Regions from separate parts of the Pseudomonas sp. TH04 genome, predicted to be linked through region 1. Evidence: predicted binding sites of a transcription regulator. Region 1 holds the regulator's gene; each other region holds the start of a gene.
The links. Region 1 encodes FliA, which starts transcription of late flagellar genes. Its sites were predicted from a motif close to CTAAAGTTTNNNNNNNNNNNGCCGNTAA; they were not measured.
Positions count from the first base shown of each region.

Region 1 (4,506 bases):
ATTTGAGCAAGTTGCTTTCCACTTCGGTGACCAATTGGGTCACGCGCTTGATCACCTGACCGGTGAGGTCCTGGTAATCCTGGGCCAGCAGAATGTCATTGAGGTTGCTGGCAACCGTGCGGTTTTCCTCGTCGCTGCGCGACAGAAAAGCGTCGACGCGCCGCGCCAACTCACGAAACTCCTCAGCCCCCACTTCCCGACGCATGAAACGGCCCCAGTCAACGCTGAGGGCCTGCGCTTCGGTCGCCATGCCATTGACCAGGGGCGTGGCGTTTTCCACCAGGTCCATGGTGCGGTTGGCCGCCGCCTCAGTCAGCCTGACCACATAGGACAGGCGTTCGGTGGCATCGGTGATTTGCGAGATTTCTTCGGCCTGGGGCATGTGCGGGTCAATCTGAAAATTGACGATTGCACTGTGCAGCTCGCGTGTGAGCTTGCCCACTTCCTGGTACAGGCCGCGGTCACGGGTCTGGTTAAGCTCATGGATCAACTGCACCGCGTCGCCGAACTGGCCTCTTTCAAGGCTTTCGACCAACTGGTGAGCATGCTTTTTCAGGGTCGACTCAAAGTCAGCCTGCGATGATTCTTTATGCTCCATAGCTCCCCCGTGGTGGCATCAGCCGTGGATGCGTTCGAAGATTTTTTCGATCTTCTCTTTCAAGGCCAACGCAGTGAATGGCTTAACCACGTAACCGTTAACCCCGGCTTGGGCGGCTTCGATGATCTGTTCACGCTTGGCTTCGGCGGTCACCATCAGCACAGGCAGGCTGCGCAGTTTTTCATCGGCGCGCACGTGACGCAGCAAGTCGATGCCGGTCATGCCCGGCATGTTCCAGTCGGTTACCAGAAAGTCGATGCTCCCGCTGTTGAGGATCGGAATCGCCGTCAGGCCGTCATCCGCCTCGACCGTGTTGGTGAACCCAAGGTCACGCAACAGGTTTTTTATGATCCGCCGCATCGTTGAGAAGTCATCAACGATGAGGATTTTCATGTTCTTGTCCAATTCGACCTCCAAGCAGTCTTAAACGCGCCCAGCACCTGGACGCGCCATTTCAATCAACAGGCGTTACACAAAAAGGACTGCCAGGGGTACCACGGAACGAACCCGCGAAAGGCTCTTCACCCTTCGCCTAATTGCGCTGCAGTATCCCCACACTGCCTGTCAGCGCGCGCGCCACTCTCCCAATCGCCCCCGCAAGCGGGCTGCGCACTGGCTATGCAGCTGGCTGACACGCGATTCGCTGACCCCCAGGACCTCACCGATTTCCTTGAGGTTCAGCTCTTCGTCGTAGTACAGCGCCAACACCAGTCGCTCACGCTCAGGCAAATTGGCAATCGCTTCCGCCAACGCACCCTGGAAACGTTCATCTTCCAGGTCGCGCGACGGTTCGAGATGTGCACTCGCGCCGTCCTCGTGCAGCCCTTCGTGTTCGCCGTCCTGCAACAGGTCGTCGAAACTGAACAGGCGGCTGCCCAAGGTATCGTTCAAAATCCCGTAGTAATCGTCGAGACTCAATTGGAGTTCGGCCGCAACTTCATGATCTTTAGCGTCACGACCGGTTTTTGCTTCAATTGCACGAATTGCGTCACTGACCATTCGCGTGTTGCGGTGTACCGAACGCGGCGCCCAATCCCCTTTACGCACTTCATCGAGCATCGCACCACGGATACGGATACCCGCGTACGTCTCGAAACTCGCACCTTTGCTCGCGTCGTATTTGGTCGACACTTCGAGCAGGCCGATCATACCGGCCTGGATAAGGTCTTCAACCTGCACACTGGCAGGCAGGCGCGCCAGCAAGTGATAGGCAATGCGCTTGACCAGGGGCGCATAGCGCTCGATCAATTCGCCCTGGCTGTCACGCGCCGAGTTTTTGTAAAGGTTATAGCCGCTGGCTGTCATAGCACCGGTCCTGCGCTCGTCTGATGCACCAATCGCTCGACGAAAAACTCCAGATGCCCACGCGGGTTGGCGGGCAACGGCCAAGTATCGACCTTCTGGGCAATTGCCTTGAACGCCAATGCGCACTTCGAACGAGGGAATGCTTCATAGACTGCACGCTGCTTTTGCACAGCCTTGCGCACACACTCGTCATAGGGAACTGCGCCGACGTATTGTAAGGCGACATCGAGGAAACGATCCGTGACCTTGGTCAACTTGGCGAACAGGTTTCGCCCTTCCTGCGGGCTTTGGGCCATGTTGGCCAGCACCCGGAAGCGGTTCATGCCGTAGTCACGATTGAGCAGTTTGATCAGGGCGTAGGCGTCGGTGATGGAGGTGGGCTCATCGCAGACCACCAGCAGCACTTCCTGGGCGGCGCGCACGAAGCTGACCACGGACTCGCCGATCCCGGCGGCGGTGTCGATCACCAGCACGTCGAGGTTGTCGCCGATGTCACTGAACGCCTGGATCAAGCCGGCGTGCTGCGCCGGGCTCAGATGCACCATGCTCTGGGTGCCCGAGGCCGCCGGCACGATGCGAATGCCACCGGGGCCTTGCAGCAGCACATCGCGCAGCTCGCAGCGGCCCTCGATCACATCGGCAAGGGTGTGTTTGGGTGTCAGCCCCAGCAGAACGTCGACGTTCGCCAGCCCCAGGTCAGCATCCAGCAGCATGACGCGACGGCCAAGCTCTGCCAGGGCCAGGGACAAATTCACTGACACGTTAGTTTTTCCGACGCCACCTTTGCCGCCGGTCACCGCGATCACCTGTACGGGATGCATGCTGCCCATTTTATTTCTTTACCTTGTCTTGCTTAGACGCAGGCTACATGGCTTGGCCGCGTGAATCGCTTGCAGACCATCGATGTAGATACTTTTCACGGTGTTCATCCTGCCCTTCAACCCACCCGTTTTGCGGGGTTGTGGTAAAGGTCGGCGAACATGTCGGCCATCGCTTCCTCGCTAGGCTCTTCTTGCATTTGCACGCTGACAGCACGGCTGACCAACTGATGACGGCGCGGCAGATGTAAATCATCCGGGATCCGCGGCCCGTCGGTCAGGTAGGCAACCGGTAATTCATGACTGATAGCCAGGCTCAACACTTCACCCAGGCTCGCAGTTTCGTCGAGCTTGGTCAGAATGCAACCCGCCAGGCCGCAACGTTTGTAGCTGTGGTAGGCAGCGGTAAGAACCTGTTTCTGGCTGGTGGTTGCAAGCACCAGGTAATTTTTTGACTTGATGCCACGTCCCGCCAGGCTTTCCAACTGCATGCGCAATGCCGGGTCACTGGCTTGCAGGCCAGCCGTGTCGATCAGCACCACGCGCTTGCGCAGCAACGGGTCGAGCGCATTGGCCAGGGACTGGCCTGCGTCGACGTGGGTCACCGACACGTTGAGGATACGGCCCAGGGTCTTAAGCTGTTCCTGAGCGCCAATACGGTAGCTGTCCATGCTCACCAGCGCGATATTCTGCGCGCCGTACTTGAGCACATAACGCGCGGCCAGCTTGGCCAGGGTGGTGGTCTTGCCCATGCCGGCCGGGCCGACCATGGCGATCACACCGCCCTCTTCCAGCGGTTCGATTTCCGGGGTGGCGATCATGCGTGCCAGGTGCGCCAGCAACATGCGCCAGGCCTGGCGAGGTTCTTCGACTTCAGCGGTCAGTGCCAACAGGTCGCGGGACAACGGGCCGGACAGGCCGATACGTTGCAGGCGACGCCACAGGTTGGCCTGGTGCGGTTTGCTGCCTTGCAGTTGGTTCCAGGCCAGCGAGCCCAGCTGCACTTCGAGCAGCTCACGCAGGCCATTGAGTTCAAAGCGCATCGAATCAAACACGCGCTGGTCAACTGCAGCAGCCGGGGCTGGCGCGGCAGGACGCGGCGGTTCTTTGAACGTCGGCTCAACCAGCGGTTCGGCGGCGGTCAGCGGCAGGCCGGCGAACAACTGGCGACTGTTGCTGGAGTCGCTGTCGCCACGCATGCTCAGCTCAGCCTGGGCCGAGACAATCCGCGAAGCGGTCTTGCGCAGCTCGTCCTCAAGTTCCATGTTCGGTACGCGCGGCGCCAGCGCCGAGGGGGTGTAATCCAGGGCAGCCGTCAGCTCGACGCCGCCGGCAATACGACGGTTTCCGATAATCGCGGCATCGGCGCCCAGCTCATCACGTACCAGTTTCATGGCCTGACGCATATCGGCGGCGAAAAAACGCTTAACTTGCATATCCCACTACCTCAGCCGTTGGGCCCTACTGTCGCGACAATAGTCACTTGCTTGTTGTCAGGAATTTCCTGATAAGCCAAAACGTGCAAATTCGGCACTGCCAGACGTCCAAACCGCGACAACATCGCTCGGACCGGGCCCGCCACCAGCAGAATCACCGGGTGACCCGCCATTTCCTGACGCTGTGCGGCTTCGATCAACGAACGCTGCAGTTTTTCAGCCATGCTTGGCTCCAGCAGAACGCCCTCTTCCTGGCCTTGTCCTGCCTTCTGAATACTATTGAGCAATATTTGTTCCAACCTTGGCTCCAAGGTGATAACAGGCAGCTCAGACTCAACCCCTACAATGC
Region 1 is NZ_JAEKEA010000001.1:5,483,397-5,487,902, reverse strand. Features, by position in the region: gene JFT85_RS24715 (protein phosphatase CheZ) at 1-598, opposite strand, end outside; gene JFT85_RS24710 (chemotaxis response regulator CheY) at 617-991, opposite strand; gene fliA (RNA polymerase sigma factor FliA) at 1,163-1,903, opposite strand; gene fleN (flagellar synthesis regulator FleN) at 1,900-2,733, opposite strand; gene flhF (flagellar biosynthesis protein FlhF) at 2,841-4,157, opposite strand; gene flhA (flagellar biosynthesis protein FlhA) at 4,169-4,506, opposite strand, start outside.

Region 2 (4,506 bases), 170 kb from region 1:
GCAACTGCAAGCCGGCGCCATCCATTTCCGTGACCTGGGACAGGTCCAGCTCAAGGCGGGGCGCCGCGCCGATCTGCGGCAGCAGCGCACCCGCCAGTTCCGCGACGGTGTAAATCGTCAGCTCACCGTCAATGCGCACGCGGGCAGTGTCGTCGAAGGTTTCGATGGTGATCGGCATGGGAGCCTCCCTGGCGCCGGGGTTCAAGGCAGTATCAGTTTGGACACCGCTGCCAGCATCTGCGCCGGCTGGAACGGCTTGACCACCCAGGCCTTGGCGCCGGCGGCCTGGCCCTCGGCCTTCTTCGACTCCTGGGACTCAGTGGTCAGCATGATGATAGGCGTGAACTTGTAATTGGCCAGCTTCTTGACCTCCTTGACGAAGGTGATGCCGTCCATGTTGGGCATGTTCACATCGCTGATGATCAGGTGCACCTTCTGCCCGGTGAGCTTGCCCAGGGCATCCCGGCCGTCGCTGGCTTCGATCACGTCGTAACCGGCACTTTTCAAGGCAATACCGACCACCTGCCGCACACTGCTGGAGTCGTCGACCACTAATACATTCTTCGCCATGAGGTGCTCCTAAAAGAAAGTAATGTCTTGAGAGTTGTGCTGCACGGCCGCTTCACCATGGTGGATGCGCCGTTGCTCGTCGGTGGCATAGGTGGCTTCCATGCGCGCCAGCCACTGCCGGGCGTCGACGGCGACCGCCTGGTCGGGGGCCTGGCTGGCTTGCAGGAGGTGGTCATGCAACGCGTGCATGTTGTCGCGCACGTGACTGAGGATCTGGCTGACCCGATCCTGGAATTGCAGGTTGACCAGCACCTCGGTCATCTCATCGCGGATGCCGTAGCTTTCCTGCTTGAGCAGGTCGGCGGAGTCGGCCAGACGCCCGGTGATGTTCTGGAAGCGCTCAAGCACCACTTGAATACTGTTTTCGGACTCGGCCACCGAATGGCTGTCCTGGTCGGCATTGCTGGACGCAGCGTGCACCAATTGCGTAATGGCGTTATTGATGATGTCGACCTTGGCCGACATCTGCTGGCCGGTTTCACTGGATTTGCTCGACAGGCTGCGCACGGCATCGGCCACCACTGCGAAGCCACGCCCGGCCTCACCGGCCCGCGCCGCCTCGATGGCGGCGTTGAGGGCCAGCAGGTTGGTTTGTGCAGCAATCGCCGCCACATCAGCGGCCATGGTGCGCAGTTCACCGGTGTAGGCGGTCAGGCTGCGGACCTGGGCCAGGGTTTGGTCACGGCTGCTTTGCGTGGCCTTGAGTGAATTGATCACCTGGCTCAGTTCGCTGTCGCTGCGTGCCAGCGCCTCAAGCGGCCCATCGGCGGCGTGGCCATCCAGTTCACCGGCAGCGTGCTGCGAGGCGTGTACCGTTTCCTGCAAGCGCGTGGCGATCCCGGTAAACCGGTTAGCCAGGCTCACAATCGCTTCTTCGGTCTGATGGCGCGAGCTTTCCACCTGTTTGGCCCAGATCGGCATGGCGCCCAGCAACACCTCATCCAGCTGTGCCCGCGAGGCCATACCGTTGCGCGCCGCGTCCGCCTCGGCCTGATCCGCCTGCGCCCGCGCAATGCCTAGCTGCACGGCGTTACGCTGCGAGCTCGCGCTCCAGGCGCAGGCACCAAGGCCGATCAGCACCAGTACCGCGCAGGCCGCCAGGTTGGCCGCAGAGCTTGATTGCAGCAGTGTCCACACCACGGCGGGTACCACCGGGATCAAAGCGAACCAGCGAAAACGCGGATGACCGAGAGGGGGAGTGTGGCTGGATTGACGCTGGGTCATGAGTTCGATCCTTGAACTGTGTTGCGGGTGGAAATGACATAGGAGTTATCTGCGCGGTGCATCACAACTTTAGACAACCTAACTGCCATCTGTCTGATTTATGACCAGCAGACGACTGTTTCTCGGGTGTGCCCACCGCGTCCATGTCTTGCATGAGCCCAACCAACCGCACCGGCAGGGACCGCGTGCTCAGCAACGGTATTTTTGGCGGCCAAAGGCGCCAGTGTCTTAGCGTAGATCGCAATCACCAGGCGCGCTCAACGCCTGAGCGCTCGACCGCCTAGCGGTCAGCCACGCGACCGGGTGCCTTGGTCTGATGGCCAAGCCTGCGCGGGTCACCGCGTGGCAGGTTCGGCAGGCCTGGGCCGCGTCCGGCCTCAAGCGTCATCACCCGTTCGGTGCATCAAGCGAGGCCGAGTGTGATAAAAAATCAATGCATTAACCGCCCAGGCCACTCGGCCTTTACTTGGCTCAGGAGGCACTATGATTCCTTTCAAAGTAAAACAGCTGGATCACGTCGTCTTGCGTGTACAGGATATTCAACGCAGCTTGGCCTTCTACAGTGAGACCCTCGGTTGCGACGTGGCAAAGCGTCGTGATGACCTGGGCATGATTCACCTGCGTGCGGGAAACTCGATGATTGACCTGGTGGATGTTGCCGGCCCCCTTGGGCAACAGGCCGGGGGCGCGGCAGATCCCGAGCATCGTAACCTTGACCACTTTTGCCTGCGGATAACGCCGTTCATTGAGGCTGACATTCTCACTCATCTACGTAACCACGGCGTGCGAGCCGACAAGGCGGCCAAGCGCTACGGTGCTGAAGGCGAGGGCCCTTCACTCTACTGCTTCGACCCAGACGGTAACCAGGTAGAACTCAAAGGCCCACCTGAGGCATGACGAAGGTCGGTAGGGTGAGTTTGAGTCGTGGTTGGGTGTGTCTGGGCTGAAAGTTCCGACGGAACATTCGTGACGCCACCCCAGGGACTAGATCTGCAAGGAAATCAGGGCGTCGTTTGTAACGTGTCGATGGGGCTGTTTGGGGCGGTTGCCACTCGTGGATGCGAGGCGTCAGCCATTTTTACGAGGGGGTGCTATTGGCCGGTTGCTGCCTGTCACGAACGGCAGAAATCGGCCAATAGCGGTCATCGAATGTCCACAAAACCAATAGCGATTCAAACCCACCCTTTGAATCTACTATCCATCAAGGAAACGAACGCGGGGAGAAAGCTACAGAGAGTGACTGCCGCGATTTACAGCGACCCTTTCGGCGAAAAATGTATATGACAGAGCCTATTCAATCGAAATGCCAAACGATCCGGCGCGCGAAAAGCGCGGATATGCCGACGATAAGTGATTTGTGGTTGCAGACCAGCTTACAAGCTCACAGCTTCGTGGCTGACGAGTATTGGCGCGCCGAGTACGACACCATGTGCCACGAATATTTTCCTGAGTGTGAAGTTTGGTTGCTGGAGGAGAGCGGTCATCTATTGGCGTTTGTGGCACTGCATGGTGACGAGCTGTCGGCACTGTTTGTGACAGCATCAAGGCAGAGGCAGTGCTTGGGCGAACAACTGGTGAGATTTGCGCAGCGCCGCCGGAGCTATTTGGAACTGAGCGTCTATGCGAAGAATCCTCGCGCACTTGCCTTCTACCGCAAGATGGGGTTCGTGCCGATGTGCTTGGGGGCATGTGTGAACACGGATGAAGCGGAATGGCACTTGCGCTGGTCGGTGAATCGCCCCTAGTTTTGTAGTTACCTCCAAGCCACCAGTGAGTCCTGCTGAGCCCTACATAACCGTCCGCTTCTGGCCGGTAGCGGTCTGTTGTCGGGAAGCAAACGCCAACCACGCCGCAAGCGAGCATAACGGCCGCTTTGGTTAGCGTGGCGCGTGATTGCTGGCCCCGCATGAGTGATGTCACAATGACTCGCCACGCTTTGCACGCTCAACGATAAGCGCGTTTCACGGACTATCACCATGCCTAGCCACTGTTGCTGTTCTAACACGCCAGGCCCGCCGAAGAGAGTTCTCCTGGTTCGGCTGCGTCGACTGCTGTGTTTTGTGCTCGTCTGGGGTCAGGCTGTGTGGGCGGGTTCTGGCCCTCAACAGAATGGCGCCGAACAGGTGATTGATGTACAGCTACGTTGGAAACATCAATTCCAGTTCGCGGGCTACTATGCCGCCATCGCAAAGGGCTATTACCGCGAAGAAGGACTGGACGTGCGCTTGCACGAAGGTGGCCCCAATGTCACACCGGTCGAAGAAGTGCTCTCTGGGCGCGCCCAATACGGCGAAGCCAATAGTGAATTGCTCTACGCACGTCTGCATGGGAAGCCGTTGGTAGCGCTGGCGGTGATTTTTCAGCATTCACCTTCCGTGCTCGTGGCTCGCACAGACCAAGGTGTTCGCACTGTGCACGACCTGATCGGCAAGCCGTTGATGCTGATGGATGCACAGACCGATGCCGATTTTCTGGCGATGTTCCGTAGCGAGGGTATCCCCCTCGAAAAACTACAACTGCTACCCAGCAGTTATCAAATTGGGGATCTCGCCAGCGGTAAAGTGACGGCGTTCAACTCGTACCTGACCAACGAGCCCTTCTACCTGCAACAGCGGGGCGTGGAATACAACATCATCTCGCCCGTCACCTACGGGATCGACTTCTACAGCGACATCCTGTTCACCACCCAGGCCGAGATTGACGAACATCCAC
Region 2 is NZ_JAEKEA010000001.1:5,652,349-5,656,854, forward strand. Features, by position in the region: gene JFT85_RS25475 (STAS domain-containing protein) at 1-178, opposite strand, end outside; gene JFT85_RS25480 (response regulator) at 202-570, opposite strand; gene JFT85_RS25485 (methyl-accepting chemotaxis protein) at 580-1,794, opposite strand; gene JFT85_RS25490 (VOC family protein) at 2,278-2,691, shown strand; gene JFT85_RS25495 (GNAT family N-acetyltransferase) at 3,075-3,539, shown strand; gene JFT85_RS25500 (ABC transporter substrate-binding protein) at 3,918-4,506, shown strand, end outside.
Region 2: JFT85_RS25485 (methyl-accepting chemotaxis protein) is a predicted target of FliA. The motif match lies at 1,840-1,867, and genes of this name have one in related genera.

Region 3 (4,506 bases), 3.2 Mb from region 1:
TACGACGTTGAATCCGAAGGCGGCGTGGCTTTCCGTGGCGCGTTCCTGATCGACGACAAGGGCGTTGTGCGCTCGCAGATCATCAACGACCTGCCGCTGGGCCGTAACATGGAAGAGCTGATCCGTCTGGTCGACGCTCTGCAATTCCACGAAGAGCACGGCGAAGTTTGCCCTGCCAACTGGAAGAAAGGCGACAAAGGCATGAACGCTTCGCCAGAAGGCGTTGCGGCTTACCTGACTGAGAACGCTGGCAAGCTGTAAGCCACGCTCGAAGCAAAAAAAACCGGCCTGAGAAGGCCGGTTTTTTTATGCGCGGGAAACGACCTCAGTCGTTGAAGTCTTCCCAGCCGCCCATCTGCTTCCAGCGATTGACGATGCCACAGAACAGCTCGGCGGTCTTCTCGGTGTCGTAGCGCGCCGAGTGGGCCTCACGGCCGTCAAAGTCGATACCGGCAGCCTGGCAGGCCTTGGCCAGCACGGTCTGACCGTAAGCGAGGCCGGCGAGGGTGGCGGTGTCGAAACTGGAGAACGGGTGAAACGGGTTGCGCTTCATGTCCAGTCGCGTCACGGCGGCGTTCAGGAAGCCCAGGTCGAAACTGCTGTTGTGGCCGACCAGGATCGCGCGTTTGCAGCCATTGGCCTTCAACGCTTTGCGCACGCCACGGAAGATATCGGTCAGCGCCGCTTCTTCACTCACCGCCATACGCAGTGGGTGGTCGAGTTTGATGCCGGTGAACTCCAGGGCTGCCGCTTCGATATTGGCGCCTTCGAATGGCTCGACACGAAAGAAGTGGGTGTGTTCCGGGAACACAAAACCCTGTTCGTCCATGCCGATGGTAGTGGCGGCAATTTCCAGCAGGGCGTCGGTGGCGCAATTGAAGCCACCGGTTTCTACGTCGATGACAACCGGCAGATAACCGCGAAACCGCTCGGCCATCGGGTGACGGGAACCGCCACCACTGTGCTCGTGTTCGTCATCGTAATGGTCTTCACTCACTTGCTTTCCTCCAGCAGGCGCCAGCGCAGTGTTTCACCGGCGCGCAGCGGGATAACAGTCAGCTCGCCAAACGGCAGGCTGGCGGGGGCGGTCCAGTCTTCACGAACCAGGGTAATACGGTCGGTGTTCGCCGGCAGGCCATAGAAGCGCGGGCCGTTCAGGCTGGCGAAACCTTCGAGCTTGTCCAGGGCATTGCGCTGTTCAAACGCTTCGGCGTACAGCTCGATCGCAGCAAACGCGGTGTAGCAACCGGCACAGCCACACGCGGCTTCTTTAGCGTGCTGGGCGTGGGGCGCGGAGTCGGTGCCGAGGAAGAATTTCGGGTTGCCGCTGGTCGCGGCATCGAGCAAGGCCACCTGGTGAGTATTGCGCTTGAGAATCGGCAGGCAATAGAAGTGCGGCCGAATCCCGCCCACCAGCATGTGGTTGCGGTTGTAGAGCAAGTGATGCGCGGTGATGGTCGCACCGACGTTGGCCGAAGCTTCGGTGACGAACTGCACGGCATCTGCGGTGGTGATGTGTTCGAACACCACCTTGAGGGTCGGGAACAGCTCGACCACACGGCGCATGTGCTCGTCGATGAAGATCTTCTCGCGATCAAAGACGTCCACATCGCCACGGGTGACTTCACCGTGGATCAACAGCGGCATACCGACTTCAGCCATGGCTTCGATCGCCGGCAGAATCTTGTCGATACTGGTCACGCCGGAGTCAGAGTTGGTGGTCGCGCCCGCCGGGTACAGCTTGGCGGCGTGCACGAAACCACTGGCCTTGGCCTGGCGGATTTCTTCAGGCTGGGTGCGGTCGGTCAGGTAGAGCACCATCAACGGTTCGAAGCGGCTGCCGGCCGGTCGTGCAGCGAGGATACGCTGGCGATAGGCGTCGGCTTCTGCGGCATTACGCACCGGAGGTACCAGGTTAGGCATGATGATGGCGCGACCAAACGTGCGCGCTACATCAGCCACGGTTTGGGGTAACGCAGCACCATCGCGAAGATGAATATGCCAGTCGTCGGGACGCAGCAGGGTCAGGCGGTCGGACATTGGGGATTCCAGGCGGGTCAATCTGGTGGGAATGCTACCGGAAAAGACTCTTGCAGGCACTCGCTATCAAGTTTTACAGGACGCTACCGATATCCCAAGGTATGCCTTAACGACGTATGACGCTTTGAAGTGTTGTAGAAACCAGTGGAGCCGCCCGTGCGCCAGCATTATCTAGCCCTGCTCAGTGTGTTCGCCAGCCTGCCTGCGATGGCCCTCACGTTCCAGACACGTCTGGAGAATATTGAGTGGAAGGTGGAAGGCGACCAGTTCGAGTGCCGCTTGACCCAACCGATCACCGATTTCGGTTCGGGTGAGTTTGTGCGCCGGGCCGGCGAGCAGGCGACATTTCGTCTGAAAGCCTACAACGGCGCACTCGGCGCGGGCTCGGCGACCTTGTTGGCCGCCGCTGCCCCGTGGCAGCCGGGCCGGGGTGATATCAACCTCGGTGCTGTGCGTGCCGGCAGTGGCGACGTGTTGTTCAACAGCTCTCAGGCCCAGGCCGGCCGGTTGTTCATGGGCTTGCTGGAAGGGCGCAGCCCAACCGTGCGGCATTACGCGCGTGAAGGCGGCTACTCGGAAATCCGTTTGCTGCCGGTGAAGTTCAACAAGGCCTACAACGACTATCAACTGTGTACCACCAAGCTGTTGCCGATGAATTACGATCAGGTCAAACAGACTGAAGTCGGCTTCCCGGGGGGTGGCATTGAGCTGGATGCGGCAGCCAAGAAGAAGCTGGCCGTCATTGTCGCGTTCATGAAAGCCGATCCTACGGTCAACCATATCGAGTTGAATGGCCATTCGGACAACAGCGGCAACCGCCTGACCAACCGCGACGTCTCGCGCCGTCGGGCCCTGGCGGTCACGGACTACTTCAAGGCCAATGGCATCCCCGAATCGCAGATCACCATGCGCTTCCACGGTGAAAGCTACCCCCTGGCGCCGAATACCAACGCCGCCAACCGGGCACGTAACCGTCGCGTGAACATTCAGCTCGAACGCGTGGCAGCTCCCGAGAAACCCGCGCCTCAGGCGACTGGCCCGAGCAACCCTGCGCACACGTCATAAAATGCGCTTATAAGGTGCGACCATCAGTCGCCCACTCGACATAATCTGTCGCTTTATCTTCATTTGCTGTCGCGCCTCTGTAAATCCACGGTTTTGGTCGGTAGAATCAACGGCTTTCCGTACAACCCCGTGGAGTGATGGCATGGCCGACGTAAACAAGGTCGTTCTCGCGTATTCCGGCGGCCTGGACACTTCGGTGATCCTCAAGTGGCTGCAGGATACTTATAACTGTGAAGTGGTGACCTTCACCGCTGACCTGGGTCAGGGCGAAGAGGTCGAACCTGCACGTGCCAAGGCGCAAGCCATGGGCGTGAAAGAGATCTACATTGACGACCTGCGCGAAGAATTCGTCCGCGATTTCGTCTTCCCGATGTTTCGCGCCAATACCGTCTACGAAGGCGAGTACCTGCTGGGTACTTCCATCGCACGTCCGCTGATCGCCAAACGCCTGATCGAAATCGCCAACGAAACCGGCGCCGACGCCATTTCCCATGGTGCTACCGGCAAGGGCAACGACCAGGTGCGTTTCGAACTGGGCGCCTACGCGCTCAAGCCTGGCGTGAAAGTGATTGCCCCTTGGCGTGAGTGGGACCTGCTGTCCCGTGAAAAGCTGATGGATTACGCTGAAAAGCACGCTATCCCGATCGAGCGTCATGGCAAGAAGAAGTCCCCGTACTCGATGGACGCCAACTTGCTGCACATCTCCTATGAAGGCGGCGTGCTGGAAGACACCTGGACCGAGCACGAAGAAGACATGTGGAAATGGACCGTCTCCCCGGAGAACGCTCCTGACAAGGCCCAGTACCTGGAACTGACCTACCGCAACGGCGACATCGTCGCGCTGGACGGCGTCGAAATGACCCCGGCCACCGTGCTGGCGACCCTGAACCGTATCGGTGGTGAACACGGTATCGGCCGTCTCGACATCGTCGAGAACCGCTACGTCGGCATGAAGTCCCGTGGCTGCTACGAAACCCCGGGCGGCACCATCATGCTGCGTGCGCACCGCGCCATCGAGTCCATCACCCTGGACCGTGAAGTGGCTCACCTCAAAGACGAGCTGATGCCCAAGTACGCCAGCCTGATCTACACCGGCTACTGGTGGAGCCCAGAGCGTCTGATGCTGCAGCAGATGATCGACGCCTCCCAGGTTCACGTGAACGGTGTGGTGCGTTTGAAGCTGTACAAAGGCAACGTGATCGTGACCGGTCGCAAGTCTGATGAGTCGCTGTTCGACGCCAATATTGCCACCTTCGAAGAAGACGGCGGTGCTTATAACCAGGCGGACGCGGCAGGCTTCATCAAGTTGAATGCACTGCGCATGCGCATTGCTGCCAACAAGGGCCGCAAGCTGTTCTGAGTGCTCCCCTCGTTGTGAAAAAATGGCCCCTTGATCAAAGG
Region 3 is NZ_JAEKEA010000001.1:2,240,095-2,244,600, reverse strand. Features, by position in the region: gene JFT85_RS10130 (peroxiredoxin) at 1-261, shown strand, start outside; gene rnt (ribonuclease T) at 326-997, opposite strand; gene pyrC (dihydroorotase) at 994-2,040, opposite strand; gene JFT85_RS10115 (flagellar protein MotY) at 2,197-3,105, shown strand; gene JFT85_RS10110 (argininosuccinate synthase) at 3,248-4,465, shown strand.
Region 3: JFT85_RS10115 (flagellar protein MotY) is a predicted target of FliA. The motif match lies at 2,106-2,133, and genes of this name have one in related genera.